One region of the Mesorhizobium sp. M0136 genome, then DNA from elsewhere that is predicted to be linked to it. Evidence: predicted binding sites of a transcription regulator. Region 1 holds the regulator's gene; each other region holds the start of a gene.
What was found. The regulator LexA, encoded in region 1, represses DNA repair genes until DNA is damaged. The targets are predictions, from matches to a motif close to TGTTCNNNNTGTGTTCNG.
Positions count from the first base shown of each region.

Region 2: the regulator LexA is predicted to act here: its motif matches at 1,577-1,594, upstream of dnaE (DNA polymerase III subunit alpha).
Region 3: the regulator LexA is predicted to act here: its motif matches at 2,368-2,385, upstream of NKJ35_RS05405 (PA0069 family radical SAM protein).
Region 4: the regulator LexA is predicted to act here: its motif matches at 2,158-2,175, upstream of recA (recombinase RecA).

Region 1 covers NZ_JAMYTP010000004.1:131,397-135,249, forward strand. Annotated here, with positions in the region: partial or broken gene NKJ35_RS06120 (ComEC/Rec2 family competence protein) at 1-1,044, shown strand, start outside; gene lexA (transcriptional repressor LexA) at 1,038-1,772, opposite strand; gene kynU (kynureninase) at 2,221-3,468, shown strand; gene NKJ35_RS06135 (hormone-sensitive lipase) at 3,566-3,853, shown strand, end outside.
Region 2 covers NZ_JAMYTP010000030.1:892-4,744, forward strand. Annotated here, with positions in the region: gene NKJ35_RS26945 (acetyl-CoA carboxylase biotin carboxylase subunit) at 1-1,438, shown strand, start outside; gene dnaE (DNA polymerase III subunit alpha) at 1,861-3,853, shown strand, end outside.
Region 3 covers NZ_JAMYTP010000003.1:344,724-348,576, reverse strand. Annotated here, with positions in the region: gene NKJ35_RS05425 (4-(cytidine 5'-diphospho)-2-C-methyl-D-erythritol kinase) at 1-78, shown strand, start outside; gene moaB (molybdenum cofactor biosynthesis protein B) at 65-607, shown strand; gene NKJ35_RS05415 (phytanoyl-CoA dioxygenase family protein) at 641-1,615, opposite strand; gene NKJ35_RS05410 (glycosyltransferase) at 1,805-2,308, opposite strand; gene NKJ35_RS05405 (PA0069 family radical SAM protein) at 2,460-3,614, shown strand; gene rnhB (ribonuclease HII) at 3,783-3,853, shown strand, end outside.
Region 4 covers NZ_JAMYTP010000015.1:43,958-47,810, reverse strand. Annotated here, with positions in the region: gene alaS (alanine--tRNA ligase) at 1-674, opposite strand, end outside; gene recA (recombinase RecA) at 936-2,033, opposite strand; gene NKJ35_RS18920 (carbohydrate kinase family protein) at 2,311-3,243, shown strand; gene NKJ35_RS18915 (TfoX/Sxy family protein) at 3,278-3,601, opposite strand; gene NKJ35_RS18910 (GFA family protein) at 3,691-3,853, shown strand, end outside.

The DNA of each region.
Region 1 (3,853 bases):
GCCGCCCCGGCGGTCGCCGCTACGCTTGGCCACGCGAAAGGTCCTGCTGGGCATGGGCGGCCTGGCGATGACCTCGATCATTGCAGGGAGCGCCACGGCGCTTTTCGCCATATGGCATTTCCAGCGCGTAGCGCCGCTCAGCCTGTTCGCCAATCTGGCCATCATGCCTATCGTCTCGCTGGTCGTCATGCCCTTTGCCGTGCTCAGCGCGCTGGCGATGCCGTTCGGCGCGGATGGGCCTTTCCTCTACGTGATGGGCAAGGGGCTGACGGCGATGATCGCCCTGTCCGGGTGGATCTCCGAGCGCTCGCCAATCGATGCGGTTGGGCTGATTTCGCTGAGATCCGTCCTTTTGGTGACGATCGCCCTTGTCATTGCCAGCATGGCGACGACCTGGTTGCGGCTCGCGGCACTTCCTTTTGCGCTCGCCGGCTTGCTAACGACAACCCAGACGCGCGTACCCGACGTATTGATCTCGGAGGACGCACGGCTGGTCGCGCTGCCGATCGGCAGCGGTGAGCTCGCGGTCAACCGGGCACGCCCGAATGAGTTCACCATCGACAACTGGAAACGCGCGCTCACATCAGAGGCTATCGTCGCGCCGGAAACACCTGGAAAGAACGATCCGCAATTCGACATTGCCGATCCGGCCGACCTACCGCCGGGCATGCCGTTCATTTGCACGGACGGTCTCTGCCTCGCCAGGCATCCATCCGGCGCATTGCGCAAGCCAAGGACCGCGATACCGCACGGCCAGCCTGCGCCTTCGCCAGCTTGATCGTCATCGACGACGCCACCGCCCATAATCCCTGCTACTACGACCGGCTGGTCCTCGTCGTCACCAAACGGCAACTGGCGCGCGCGGGAAGTGCGGCCGTCTATTTCGATCCACAAGCGGCAACACGCGCCGAAATCCGCTTCGCCGTCGAAAAATCATACCGGCCCTGGCACGTGCAGCGGAAATTTTCACGCGCGGCGCGCGGCCTGCCGCCATACCGCAGGGCCGACAATCCAAAAGCCAGCACCAAGGGCGCAACTCAGTAGCGGCGGATCAGCCCAACGAGCTTGCCCTGCACCTTGACCCTGTCTGGTCCGAAGATGCGCGTCTCGTAGGCCGGATTGGCGGCCTCCAGGGCGATCGAGGCGCCCTTGCGGCGGAACCGCTTCAGCGTCGCTTCCTCCTCGTCGACCAGGGCCACCACGATCTCACCGGGGCTCGCCGTATCGGCGTTGCGGATGATCACCGTGTCGCCGTCGAAAATGCCAGCCTCGATCATCGAATCGCCTTTGACCTCGAGCGCATAATGCTCGCCGCCCATGATCATATCCGGCGGCACCGAAATCGAATGCGTCTGGTGCTGGATAGCATCGATCGGCACACCAGCGGCGATGCGGCCCATTACCGGGATCGAAACGGCGGCGACGACATCGTCGTCATTGCCGGCTGCAGGGACGCGCGACGATGTGGGCTTGCCCTGCCGAGGGGCACCTTGCCCAAGACTGCCCTGGATGACACTCGGCGAGAACTTGCGTGCCGCATTGAGGCCGGGGGCGATCGAGTCAGGCAGGCGTAGTACCTCCAGCGCACGGGCCCGGTTGGGCAAACGGCGAATGAAGCCGCGCTCCTCCAGCGCCGTAATCAGTCGGTGGATTCCGGATTTGGAAGCCAGGTCGAGCGCTTCCTTCATCTCGTCGAAGGAAGGTGGGATACCGCTTTCCTTCAACCTTTCGTGGATGAACATAAGCAGTTCGTGTTGTTTGCGTGTCAGCATAGCGACCCCCAACAGAATCAGAAAACAAACCCAGAACAGACACTATCTGTTCCAGTTGTGTTCCGCAACTGTTTAAAGTTTAATGAATGCGTTAAGGCTCGGGAAACAAACGACGTCCCCTACCGGCGTACCGTATTTTCACCGCCGCGAGCCTCATCCCCTTGATTCTGCTTTCGTTTGCGCCGTTCTGGCCTCCTTGAAGGCGGCACTGGCATCGGCCGTCGGTCGGCAAAGGGCACGGAATTGAACCCGTATCGACTGTGCGGTTTGGTCAATGCACCGTGAACGAAACGAACTCAAAACGCCAACCTCGGGCTAACTCCAGGTTTCCACCGCCTGGTCAGGCTGCTTCTCGCCGGTGGAGCCTTGCTACGCGCTATCCGGTAATGGAAGAACAGTTGATGCGTGTCCGGCGTTGCGTTGGATTTTTTGAGGGAGCAGGCAAATCATGACGGGAATTCCCGATCTCGTGGCCGTAAAGGCGATGGATGCCGCGGATCCGCTGCGCGCGATGCGCGACCGCTTTGTCTTGCCGCAAGGAGTGATCTATCTCGACGGCAATTCGCTAGGAGCTGCTTCACGTGCCGCCTTCGATGAATTGCGCAAGGCCGCGACCGAAGAATGGTCGCATGATCTCATCCGCGCATGGAACACGGCCCGCTGGTTCAACATGCCGCTTGAACTTGGCGACCAGCTCGGGCGCCTGATCGGTGCCGCGGTCGGCCAGACGGTGGTCTGCGACACGACGTCGGTCAACATCTACAAGCTGCTGCACGCGGCCATGGCCATGCGACCGGAGCGGCAGGCCATCGTCGCCGAGGGCGATAGTTTTCCGACAGACCTCTACATGGCTGAGGGTGTGGTTTCGACGCGAAAAGATGCGCTGCTGCGCCTCTCGGGGGTCGACGCGCCGACCATCGAGGAGCTGATCGACGATCGCACCGCCGTGGTGCTGGTCAACCACGTCAACTACAAATCGGGCGAACTGCGCGACATGCCGGCTCTGACGCGCAGGGCCCAGGAAGCCGGGGCGATGATCGTCTGGGATCTCTGCCACACCGCTGGCGCGATGCCAGTCGAGCTCGACAAAGCCAACGCCGATTTTGCCGTTGGCTGCACCTACAAATATCTGAATGGCGGCCCGGGCGCGCCTGCCTTCATCTATGCGGCTGAGCGGCATCTTTCCGACATCCAGCAGCCGCTCACCGGCTGGTGGGGCCATGCACGGCCCTTCGCCTTCGAGCCAGGCTATGCGGCCGGCACCGGCATCCGCCGGTTTCTGTGCAGCACCCAGCCGATACTCTCGATGCGCACGCTGAAGGGCGCGCTCGACATCTGGGACGATGTCGACATGACGGCGGTGCGCAAGAAGAGCATCGCACTGGCCGATCTGTTCATCGAGCTTGTCGAGGCAAAGTGCGGCACTTACGGTCTCACGCTCGAAAGCACGCGCGACGGGGAAAAACGCGGCAGCCAGATTTCATTCATGCATGAGCATGGCTACCAGATCATGCGCGCGCTGATCGAACGTGGTGTGATCGGCGATTTTCGCGCGCCATCGACCATGCGCTTCGGCTTCACCCCGCTCTATGTCGGCTATGCCGATGTCTGGCAGGCCGTCGAAGTGCTTGAGGACATCCTGTGCACCGGTGCGTGGAAGGATGCGCGCTTCGCCATCAAGGCGGCTGTCACTTGAGATCGATGCGAGAGCTGGAATCGTGAGGCTGGCGACGACGCGCCGCGCGATGCTCGCGGCCAGGTTGCAAGGCCATAATTGCCAGGGAGGGCGCAGGGTGTTCGAACGTCACATTGCCGATTGGGACAACGCCTATGCCAACGGCGCCAACATAGCCGGCAGCGATCGCTGGCCGGCGGCCTGGGTCGAGCCCGCGCAGGTTTTCCGCGAGGCGCTTTCGACCGAGGGCAGGGCGCGGCTCGACCTGGCCTATGGCGATAACCCGCGCAACCGGCTCGATCTTTTCCTGCCGGCCACCAAGCCGAAGGGGGTCGTGGTGTTCGTCCATGGCGGCTACTGGATGGCATTCGACAAGAGTTTCTGGTCACATCTTGCCGCGGGCGCT
Region 2 (3,853 bases), on a different contig from region 1:
CGGCGATGACCGCGTCTTCATCGAAAAGTTCATCGTCGACCCGCGCCATATCGAAATCCAGGTGCTCGCCGACGCGCATGGCAGCACGCTCTATCTCGGCGAGCGCGAATGTTCGATCCAGCGCCGCAACCAAAAGATCGTAGAGGAGGCGCCGTCGCCGTTCCTCGACGCCAAGACCCGCAAAGCCATGGGCGAGCAGTCGGTGGCGCTGGCCAAGGCCGTCGACTACCAGAGCGCCGGCACGGTCGAGTTCATCGTCGACAGCGACAAGAACTTCTATTTCCTGGAAATGAACACGCGGCTGCAGGTCGAGCATCCGGTGACGGAACTCGTCACCGGCATCGACCTGGTCGAGCAGATGATCCGCGTGGCAGCCGGCGAAAAGCTCGCCATCAAGCAGAGCGACGTCAAGCTGAACGGCTGGGCGGTGGAAAGCCGCCTCTATGCCGAAGATCCGTATCGCAACTTTCTGCCGTCGATCGGCAGGCTGACCAAGTATCGGCCGCCCGAGGAAGGAAAGTTCGGCGACATCGTTATCCGCAACGATACCGGCGTCACCGAAGGCTCGGAAATCTCGATGTTCTATGACCCGATGGTCGCCAAGCTGTGCACCTGGGCGCCGACACGGCTGGCGGCGATAGACACGATGTCGGAGGCGCTGGACAGTTTCGTCGTCGACGGCATCGAGCACAACATACCGTTCCTGGCGGCGCTGATGCAGCATCCGCGCTGGCGGGAAGGTCAGATATCGACCGGGTTCATCGCCGAGGAGTATCCCGACGGCTTCGCGCCGATTGTGCCAGACGCCGAGGAGAAAGCGGTGCTGGCCGCGATTGCCACCGCGGTGGAACTGCTGCGCCGCGACCGGCTCGACCGGCTGGGCGGGCGGCTGGCGCCGCATTCCGGCGCCTTGAAACGCGATTGGGTGGTGAAGATCGGCCCGGACTATCTTTCGGTCGCCATCGTCGAAGGGATGATTTCCATTCCGATGGAGCTCGACCTCACAATCGACGGCGGCAAGGCACTGACTGTGGCATCCGACTGGCGGCCGGGCGATCTCATCTGGCGCGGCACGGTCGGCGGCCGCAAGGTCGCGGCGCAGGTCAGGCCGGTGCTGAACGGGTTCCGCATCGCCTGGAAAGGCATCTCGGTGACAGCCCGCGCCATGCTGCCGCGCACTGCCGAGCTCGAAAGGCTGATGCCGGAAAAAGTGGCGCCGGATACCTCGAAGATGCTGCTTTGCCCGATGCCCGGCCTCGTCGTGTCGATCGCCGTTGCCGAGGGGCAGGAGGTCAAGGCCGGCGAGACGCTTGCCGTGGTCGAAGCGATGAAGATGGAGAACGTGCTGCGCGCCGAGCGCGACCTCATCGTCTCGAAGCTCAACGCCAAGCCCGGCGACAGCCTTGCCGTCGATGCGGTGATCATGGAATTCGCGTGAGGCTGTAATCTGCTTGAGGTTGGCGGGACGGAGGGGAGCGAAGGAACGCGACCTTGCAATTGGTTGAGCACGCTCGCTTGAGGAGGGACAAGGCGAGGGGCGTGCGGAATTAGCTTTTTTTGCCCTCACAACGTATTTTGTTCTTGCTTTGTGCCGGCAGCTATGCTATTAATTTCGATATGGTGCTAAATGGCTCCAACGACCCGCCCGCTGTGGCGGGTTTTGTGTTTCCGGCCTGAGGTTGGTGGGACTGCGCCCCTCTCTGTCCTGCCGGACATCTCCCCCACGAGGGGGGAGATCGGCAGCTTCGGCGGTTGCTCTAAACGTCCAAAGCTCCAATCGCTTCTGCTGGACTCGTGTTACCCGGTGCCGGACGATACATCTTGATCGACTGAGTCCCTGTGAGGCGGCGCGAAAAAACCATGGCTGATGAGAGACTTCCACGCGATCCCTTGCTGCGCGAGGCCTATGCAAAGGCATCGCGGGCAGAGGCGGCGGCGCGTCGGTTCATTCATCTGCGCGTGCATTCGGCCTATTCGCTGCTCGAAGGTGCCTTGCAGCTCGGCAAGATCGTCGGCCATGCGGTGCAGGACGAATGCCCGGCAATCGCCGTCACCGACACCAACAACCTGTTCGGTGCGCTGGAATTCGCGCAAAAGGCAGTGAAGGACGGCATCCAGGCGATCATCGGCTGCCAGATCGACCTCGCCTTTTCCGGTGAGGCGAACGACAGCCAGCGCGACCGCAGGCGGCAGGGGCCGGAGATGCGGCCGGTGGTCCTGATCGCCGCCACCGAGGCCGGCTACGGCAATCTGGTCAGGCTGGTCAGCCGCGTCTACCTCGAGACACCGCCCGGCGAGGCGGTGCATCTGACGAGCGAGATGCTGCAGGGAAATTCCGACGGTCTGATCTGCCTTACCGGCGGGCCGCGCGGTCCGATCGGCAATGCCTTGAAAGAGGACCGCCGTGAACTAGCCGAGACCCGGCTGCTGGCGCTCAAGGGTCTGTTCGGCGACCGGCTCTATGTCGAACTGGAACGCGTCTCCGGCTACGACCGCGCGATCGAGCAGTCGTCGGTCGATCTCGCCTACCGCCACGATCTGCCGCTGGTTGCCACCAACGAAGCGTTTTTCTTCTCTCGTGAAGACTATGAGGCGCATGACGCCCTGATCGCCATCGCCGAAGGTTCCGTGGTTGCGGCCGATAATCGCCGCCGCCTGTCGCCCGACAATTTCCTGAGAAGCCAGGCCGACATGGCGAGGCTGTTCGCCGACCTGCCGGAAGCGATCGACAACACGGTCGAGATCGCACTGCGCTGCTCCTACTATCCGAAGACACGAAACCCGATCCTGCCGCGCTTTGCCGGCCGCGATGTCGCCGACGCCGATGCGGCGGTCAAGGCGGAGGCGCAGGAGCTTGCCAGGCAGGCGCATGAAGGGCTGGAGGCGCGGCTGGCGGCGCACGGGCCGACGCCCGGCTATACAGTCGAGCAATATCGCGAGAGGCTGGATTTCGAGCTCGGGGTCATCGAGAAGATGAAATATCCCGGCTATTTCCTGATCGTTGCCGACTTCATCAAATGGGCCAAGGCGCAAGGCATTCCAGTCGGCCCGGGCCGCGGATCAGGCGCCGGCTCGCTGGTCGCGTATTCGACGACCATCACCGACATCGATCCGCTGCGTTTTTCGCTGCTGTTCGAGCGCTTCCTCAATCCCGATCGCGTGTCGATGCCCGACTTCGACATCGACTTCTGCCAGGACCGGCGCGAGGAGGTCATCCGCTACGTCCAGCAGAGATACGGCCGCGACCAGGTCGGCCAGATCATCACCTTCGGCACGCTGCAGGCGCGCGCCGTGCTGCGCGACGTCGGCCGCGTGCTGCAGATGCCTTACGGGCAGGTCGATAAGCTGAGCAAGATGGTGCCGTCGAACCCGGCCAATCCGGTCAAGCTCGCCGACGCCATCGCCAACGAGCCGCGCTTTGCCGAGGAGGCCGAGCGCGAGCCGATCGTACAGACGCTGCTCGACACGGCGCAGAAGCTGGAAGGTCTGTACCGACACGCCTCGACTCATGCCGCCGGCATCGTCATCGGCGACCGGCCGCTGTCTGAACTGGTGCCGATGTACCGCGATCCGCGCTCGGACATGCCGGTCACCCAGTTCAACATGAAATATGTCGAGCAGGCCGGGCTGGTGAAATTCGACTTCCTTGGCCTGAAGACGCTGACCGTGCTGGACAGGGCGGTCAAGCTGATCCGCCGCCGCGGCATCGAGATCGATCTTGCCCACATTCCGCTCGACGACCCGGAAACCTACGCCATGCTGTCGCGCGGCGAAGTGGTCGGCGTGTTCCAGGTGGAAAGTGCCGGCATGCGCAAGGCGCTGATCGGCATGCGGCCCGACTGTATCGAGGACA
Region 3 (3,853 bases), on a different contig from region 1:
CGCGGCCGCCATCCCGACTGGTTTGTCGCGGCGACGCGAAGCGTGACATCGGAGGCTGATGCCCATGGCCAGCATTGACGTGAGCCGCCCCTTCGTTCCCGTGCGCATCGCGGTACTGACCGTTTCCGATACGCGCAGCCTCGCCGACGACAAATCCGGGCAGACGCTGGCCGACCGTATTGCCGAGGCCGGCCACATCCTCGCCGCCCGCGACATCGTCACCGACGACCGCGACAAGATCCGCGACAAGGTCCTGGGTTGGTCAAGGGACGAAGCGATCGATGTCGTCATCACCACCGGCGGCACCGGCTTCACCGGCCGCGACGTGACGCCGGAAGCGCTGGAGCCGATCTTCGAAAAGCGCATGGACGGCTTTTCCGAAGTGTTCCACCGCATCTCCTACGACAAGATCGGCACCTCGACGATCCAGAGCCGGGCAACCGGTGGCGTCGTCAACGCCACCTTCGTCTTCGTGCTGCCGGGCTCGCCCGGCGCCTGCAAGGACGCCTGGGACGGTATCTTGAAGCCCCAGCTCGACTACCGGCACATGCCCTGCAACTTCGTCGAGATCATGCCGCGGCTGGACGAGCATTTGCGGCGCGGCTGAGGCGAGCCAAGGTGTCAGCCAAGCGACCTCGGTTTAGCGAATGACCGGCTCGCCGTGAAAACGGCGGCGCGAGGGCGGCGACACGCCGAAGCCGACCTCCATCATCAGCCGCGGGGTGCGCGTCGGCACGGTGCCCATATGGAAGCCGAACGGGTCCTCGACAAAGCCGAGGCCGGCCTGCCCGGTCAGCGTTACCGGGCTCTGCTCGCCGTACACGCCCAGCACCTCTTCCGCCGAATGGCCTACCAGCAGCGTCAGCTGGTGCTTCAGGATGCGCCGGTTGTGGGAGCCGCGGACATAGACATGCGGCCCGGTGTCGTTGTCGACCGGCACCAGGTAGAAGAAAAACTTCAACATGCGCCAGTCGTCGAGGTCGAAATGGTATTTGCCGAGCGAGGCCATGTTCTTGTCGGCGTCCGAGACGCCACCGGTCGGAAAGCTCCACCAGACGCGGGTGGTGAGCAGCTTGGCCTGGCTGCCGAGATAGTGCGCTGCGATATCGAGAAGCAGCGGATCGCGCTGCACGGCGACCGCAGCGTTGCAGTCGAGGACCCGTTCGAAATAGTGACCGCTGAGCAGCGGGCGGCCGAAATGCTTTTCGGCATCGGCGTGTTTTTCGGGCAGGAATTCCAGCCGGCGGTCGAAATTGCCGAAGCATGGCGTGCGCTCGGCGAAGCGGGCGATCTCCTCATGGATGGCGGCCGGCAGCATCAGGCCCGAATAGAGCCCCTCCGTCCGCAGCGCGCCGACGACGGCATCGCGATCGACGCCGGCGAACATCGTTTCACCGACATTGCGCGCCGGCGGAACGGGCTTTGCACCGCGCCAGTGCAGCCGCCGCGCCGGCATGGTGCGGGCCAGCATGAACATCGGCAGCCATGCCGGATTCTCGCGAAGGTCGGAAAGATAGGTCGGGATGCGGGCGGCGATGCGGCGCAGCGTACCGCCGTTGCGTGCGATCGCCTCGAGGCTTGCAGCGCCGGACTTGTCGGGGCTTGAAAGGGTCATCGGGGTCCTCAAATGTCGGGGGAACAGCATCGACATAATCGTCGCCGCCGCTCCGGCACACCCCAAACCCATTCGCCCGTTTCGCAGGGAATGGTAACCCCCGGCCAGATTTTGTGCAATGCACAATAAGCGACGACGCGCCAGAAAATTTGCTTGGGCGGCATTCCCTAGGCCCGGGATGGTAAGCCGTCACTTCCGCGGCGCCACCCAGATCTCGGCGTGGAGCCTTCTTGTCGCCAGGCCGCGGGCGATCGCTTCGGCGCTGCGGGCGCTCTTAGACAGCGCGGCGGCCTGACGCTTGCTTATCACCAAGCCTTCGGCGAGAGCGCGATTTCCGGCAAATACGCGTGACAGGAAGGGCGCGCGGCTGCCGCGGGCCCGCGAAAATCGCGCCGCCATGGTTTGCCTGGCGGTGTGGGCGACGACCTCGTCGATCCAGCCCTCCCCCAGCCGCGCGCCCGGTTCCAGCAAGAGCAGCCAGTCGCCCTTGGCCTGCCTGATGCCCGCAGCGATGCCGCCACTGACATAGTGGCAGCCGGCATGTTCGGCGACGCGGTGCGTCTGATCGGTCGAGCCGGTATCGCAGACGAGAACGTCGCGCACTACGCCCTCGACCGCGCCGCCGATCAGCGAGGCGAGCGTGCGGGCAAGGCCCTCCTCGTCATTCAGGGTTTCGATCAGGACGCTGAGCATGTTTAGCCGAATAGCGGAAAGCGGTGGGCAGCGCCAGTTTTTGCGGCGCGCCGCGAGAAAGTTCTTGCTTTGTTCTCGTCAATGCGATAGGAATACATTCATGAGCAGAGCGATTCGACAGCGGGCGGACAGTCCCTGGGAAAGGGCCAAAATGGAACAGATCGTGCGTGCCGACATTGCCGCCTTCGGCGCTGGCAGGGCCGAGATGGCGAATGCGATGATCGAGCAGAGCGGCATGCGCGTCCGTCCGGACCGCAATCGCGGCCGGTCGGCGGGCATCAATCCGTCCGGCCGTTTCGAGCCGGTCAGCCGGCATGTGTTCGATGACGGCTGGAATTCGCTGGAGGAGCTGCCGCCCTTCAAGACCGAGGTACAGGTCGAGAAGCCGCGCACCATCATCACCCGCAACGAATCGCCCGATATCTCCTTCGACCGCTCGATCAATCCCTATCGCGGCTGCGAACATGGCTGCGTCTATTGTTTCGCGCGGCCGACGCACAGCTTCATGGGCCTGTCGCCGGGGCTGGATTTCGAATCGAAGCTGTTTGCCAAGCCGGATGCGGCGCGGTTGCTCGACAAGGAATTGTCCAGGGATAATTACCAGCCGCGCACCATCGCCATAGGCACCAACACCGATCCCTATCAGCCGATAGAGAAGCAATACCGGATCATGCGTGAGATCCTCGAAGTGCTGGAGGCGCGCGGCCATCCGGTCGGCATCGTCACCAAATCGGCACTGGTGACCCGCGATATCGACATTCTGTCGCGCATGGCCGAGCGCGGGTTGGCCAAGGTGGCGCTGTCGGTGACGACATTGGACAGGATGCTGGCCAGAACGATGGAGCCGCGCGCGTCGACGCCGACCAAGCGGCTGGAGGCGATCAGACAGCTTTCGGACGCCGGCATTCCGGCCTCGGTGATGGTCGCGCCGATCATCCCCGGACTGACCGACCCGGAAATGGAGCGCATCCTCGATTCGGCGCAGGCAGCGGGCGCGCGTGAAGCAGGCTATGTGCTGCTGCGCCTGCCGCTGGAGGTCGCGCCGATCTTCAAGGACTGGCTGCTGCGCCACTATCCCGACCGCTATCGCCACGTCATGTCGCTGATCCGTTCGATGCGCGACGGCAAGGACTACGATTCGGAATGGGGCAAGCGCATGAAAGGCTCCGGCCCCTATGCCTGGCAGATTGGCCGGCGTTTCGAGATCGCCGCCAAACGGCTCGGCCTCAATGCCGAACGGCGCTCGCTCAGGACCGACCAGTTCGTCCCCGCTGCCAAGGCAACCGAGCAGCTGATGCTGCTGTGACAAAGCGTCTCGCGCCAGCCGCTTTGAAGCGGCCGCAGCAGGCGAAAAATCCCGTCCGGCCTGTCCTGTCCCCGGGCTTGCAGACGGTAGCCCCCTCCTGGTCCGGTGCCCCGCCCGACCCGGAGGGGACTTGCGGAGAATCGGAGCCGATGCGAACCTCGCCGCACCATGGCTCGCCCGCGTTCCGATTCTCCGCTTCTCTTCGAAATCGTCGAGAAACCCGACTTCTCGTTCGAGAC
Region 4 (3,853 bases), on a different contig from region 1:
ATCGACGGACGCGGCAGGTCGACGCGCTCTTCCTTCGTCACCTGTTCATACTGCATGAACACCAGGTTCCAGAATTCGAGGAAACGGTCGCCATCCTCCTCGGGGCTGCCGGGGGGGCCGCCCCAGATATGCTCGCCACGGTCGATGAATATCTCCGAACACGGCCCGCAAGGCCCGGTGTCACCCATTGCCCAGAAATTGTCCGAAGTCGCGATGCGGATGATGCGATCGTCCGAAAGGCCGGCGATCTTCTTCCAGTACGAGGCCGCCTCGTCGTCGGTGTGGTAGACGGTGACCAGCAGCTTGTCCTTCTTCAGCCCGAACTCCCTGGTGATCAGGTTCCAGGCAAGCTCTATGGCGCGCTCCTTGAAATAGTCGCCGAAGGAGAAATTGCCGAGCATCTCGAAGAAGGTCAGGTGGCGCGCGGTGTAGCCTACATTGTCGAGGTCGTTGTGCTTGCCGCCGGCGCGAACACTCTTCTGGGCAGTCGTGGCGCGCGAATAGGGCCGCTTCTCCAGACCGGTGAAAACGTTCTTGAACTGCACCATGCCGGCATTGGTGAACATCAGCGTCGGGTCGTTGCGCGGCACCAGCGGGCTTGACGCGACGACCTCGTGACCTTCCTTGCGAAAATAGTCGAGAAATGCCGACCGGATCTCGTTGACGCCACTCATGAAATACTGCCTTTTCGAGAGAACCGCCGGCTGCCGGCGGAAAATAGACATGGCCTTTTAGCGGTCGCACCGCAGCCTGTCCAGAAACACCAAATGGGCTCAAATTCCCGCTTTCACCAGCGCTTTGAAATGGCTTCTGCCCCGCCATCAAACGCAAACCGCCGGCACGGGGCCGGCGGTTCGAAACGCATCGATTACGCAAACTCAAAATCAAAACATCAAATCGAAACCCGACTGAGGCTCCGCGAGGCGTCGCTTGCCCTACACCACCCCAGCGTCGTCCTCGAAACCGTCGTCGCTGCTTTCGGAGCCGCCGTTTTCAAGGAATTTCTCGGCGATCAGCCCGGCATTCTGTCGCAGCGCCAGCTCGATCTCGCGCGCCGTGTCGGGATTGTCGCGCAGGAACAGTTTTGCGTTTTCGCGGCCCTGGCCAAGACGCTGCGAATTGTAAGAGAACCAGGCGCCCGACTTTTCGACCACGCCGGCCTTGACGCCGAGATCGACCAGCTCACCGGTCTTGGAGACGCCCTCACCATACATGATGTCGAACTCGACCACCTTGAAGGGCGGCGCCAGCTTGTTCTTGACCACCTTGACGCGGGTCTGGTTGCCGACGACCTCGTCGCGATCCTTGACCGAGCCGATGCGGCGGATGTCGAGGCGGACCGAAGCATAGAATTTCAGCGCATTGCCGCCGGTCGTCGTCTCGGGCGACCCGAACATGACGCCGATCTTCATGCGGATCTGGTTGATGAAGATGACCATGGTGTTGGAGCGCGAGATCGAGGCGGTGAGCTTGCGCAGTGCCTGGCTCATCAGGCGCGCCTGCAGGCCGGGCAGCGAATCGCCCATCTCGCCTTCGATTTCCGCCCGCGGCGTCAGCGCCGCCACCGAATCGACCACCAGCACGTCGATGGCGCCGGAGCGCACCAGCGTGTCGCAGATCTCCAGCGCCTGCTCGCCGGTATCGGGCTGCGAGATCAACAGGTTTTCGAGATCGACGCCGAGCTTGCGGGCATAGACCGGGTCGAGCGCGTGCTCGGCATCGACGAAGGCGCAGATGCCGCCCTTCTTCTGGGCTTCGGCCACCGTGTGCAGCGCCAGCGTCGTCTTGCCCGAGCTTTCCGGCCCGTAGATCTCGACGATGCGGCCGCGCGGCAGGCCACCGACGCCAAGCGCGATGTCCAGCCCAAGCGAGCCGGTCGGCACCGTTTCGATCTCGACGACCTGCTCGTTTGCGCCGAGCCGCATGATCGAGCCTTTGCCGAAGGCACGCTCGATTTGCGACAGCGCCGCATCCAGAGCCTTTGATTTGTCCACCGCTTTGTCCTCTACAAGCCGCAAAGAATTCTGAGCCATGATACATCACCCCGTGGTCGTCAATGGAGGCCGGACAATCCCGCAATCCTTAAAAGAATGTACCTCGTTTGTTCTCATTTGTCAATGAGCGGCAAGGATTTGAAAAATAACGGATATCCATATTTGTTCTATTTTTGTTTCGTAATTTTGCTTCCGGATGCAACCGGCCTCGCATGCGGCGCCGCTGCCGTCACCAACCGAATCGCACCGGCGATTGCAGGGTTCCGCCCAGCGACCTAGTCTCCTCCCGGGCAACAGCAAAGGGCATTTTGCCGGCATGATGAACTCCCCGACGATCCTGGCCGTGGGCGGCGCCTATATCGAGCGGCGCGGCCGGGTTGCCGGCGCCTTCGTGCCAGCCGCCTTGAACCCCGGCACGATGCGCGAGCATGTTGGCGGCGCCGTCTTCAACGCCTTGCGCTGGGCGGTGCGACGCGGCGCCTCGGCCTCGCTGCTTTCGGTGCGCGGCGGCGATGCCCTTGGCGACACGGTTTTACGCGCCGTCACCGAGGCCGGCATTGCCGACCTGTCGGCGGTGTTCCTCGACCGGGCAACGCCAAGCCATACGATGCTGATCAATAGCGATGGCGGGCTGATCGCCGGCCTTGCCGACATGGTGCTCTACGAGCTGGCGCTTCCCAAGCAAATCCGCCGCGCCAAGGTGCGCGAAGCTATCGGTTCGGCCGATGCGATCCTGTGCGACGCCAACCTGCCGTCGACCGCGCTGGAGCGGCTGGCGGCACTCGCCGCCGGCAAGGCGGTGTTTGCGCTTGCCGTCTCGCCCAACAGAGCGGCGCGGCTGACGCCGGTGCTCGGACTTCTAGCGTTGGCCTTCATCAACCGGCACGAGGCCGGCGTGATCGCCGGCGTTGACATCGATGCTGACGATCAAGGCGTCGTCGACGGGCTGAGACGCGCCGGCCTGAAGAGCGGCGTGGTGACTGCCGGCGACGGTCCGGTGCTCGGTTTCGACCAAACCGGCGTATTTTCGATCCTGCCACCGCCGCTGCAAAAGCGGACCGATGCCACAGGCGCGGGCGACGCATTAGCCGGCGCCACGATCGCTGCCCTGCTGCGTGGCCTGAAGCTGCGCGAAGCGTTGCGTGAAGGCGTCGCCGCCGCGGCGCTCGCCATCGAGAGCGCCGCCTTCACCAGTGCCAGCTTTGTCGAGGCGCTGGCGCTCGTGCCCGAGGCGCGGGACCTGGCATGAAGTTCGGCGCGGAATTGCCGAAGCATAACGCAGCCTATTTTCCGGCGCGCCATCCTGCCTCGTAGGCGCGGCGTGCCCAGATCGCCATCTCATCCGGATCATCGAAGGCACTGTCGGGAACGCTCCAATACGGCATAGACACCAGCTTGCCGTGCCGTGAGCCGGTATAGGTCCATTGCCGGCAGCCGGCCGCTTCGAATTCAGGCGCGCTTTCCGCGTCAGCCTTCAGCATCAATTCGTCACGGATGACGACGGCGACGATGACGCCGTCGAAATAGATGCCCTTGCCGCCGAACATCTTGCGGATGCTAACCGGGCCAAGGCCTTCGAAAAGCTCTTCGATGCGCTCATTGTCCATGCGGCGATCATGTCATCCGGATTTCCCCTTGTCATCGCCGCAACCGGCACCATCCTGACAAGTTCAAATCAATTTCGTCGGAGTTTCTCATGCCGCTTCTGCTCAAAGGGTCCTGCCGGTGCAATGCCGTGCGTTTCGAGGTGGAAAGCCACACGCCGGTGCCGTTCATGCTGTGCTACTGCTCAATCTGCCGCAAGCAGCAGGGCGGTGGCGGTTTCGCCATCAATCTCGGCGCCGATTACAAGACGTTGA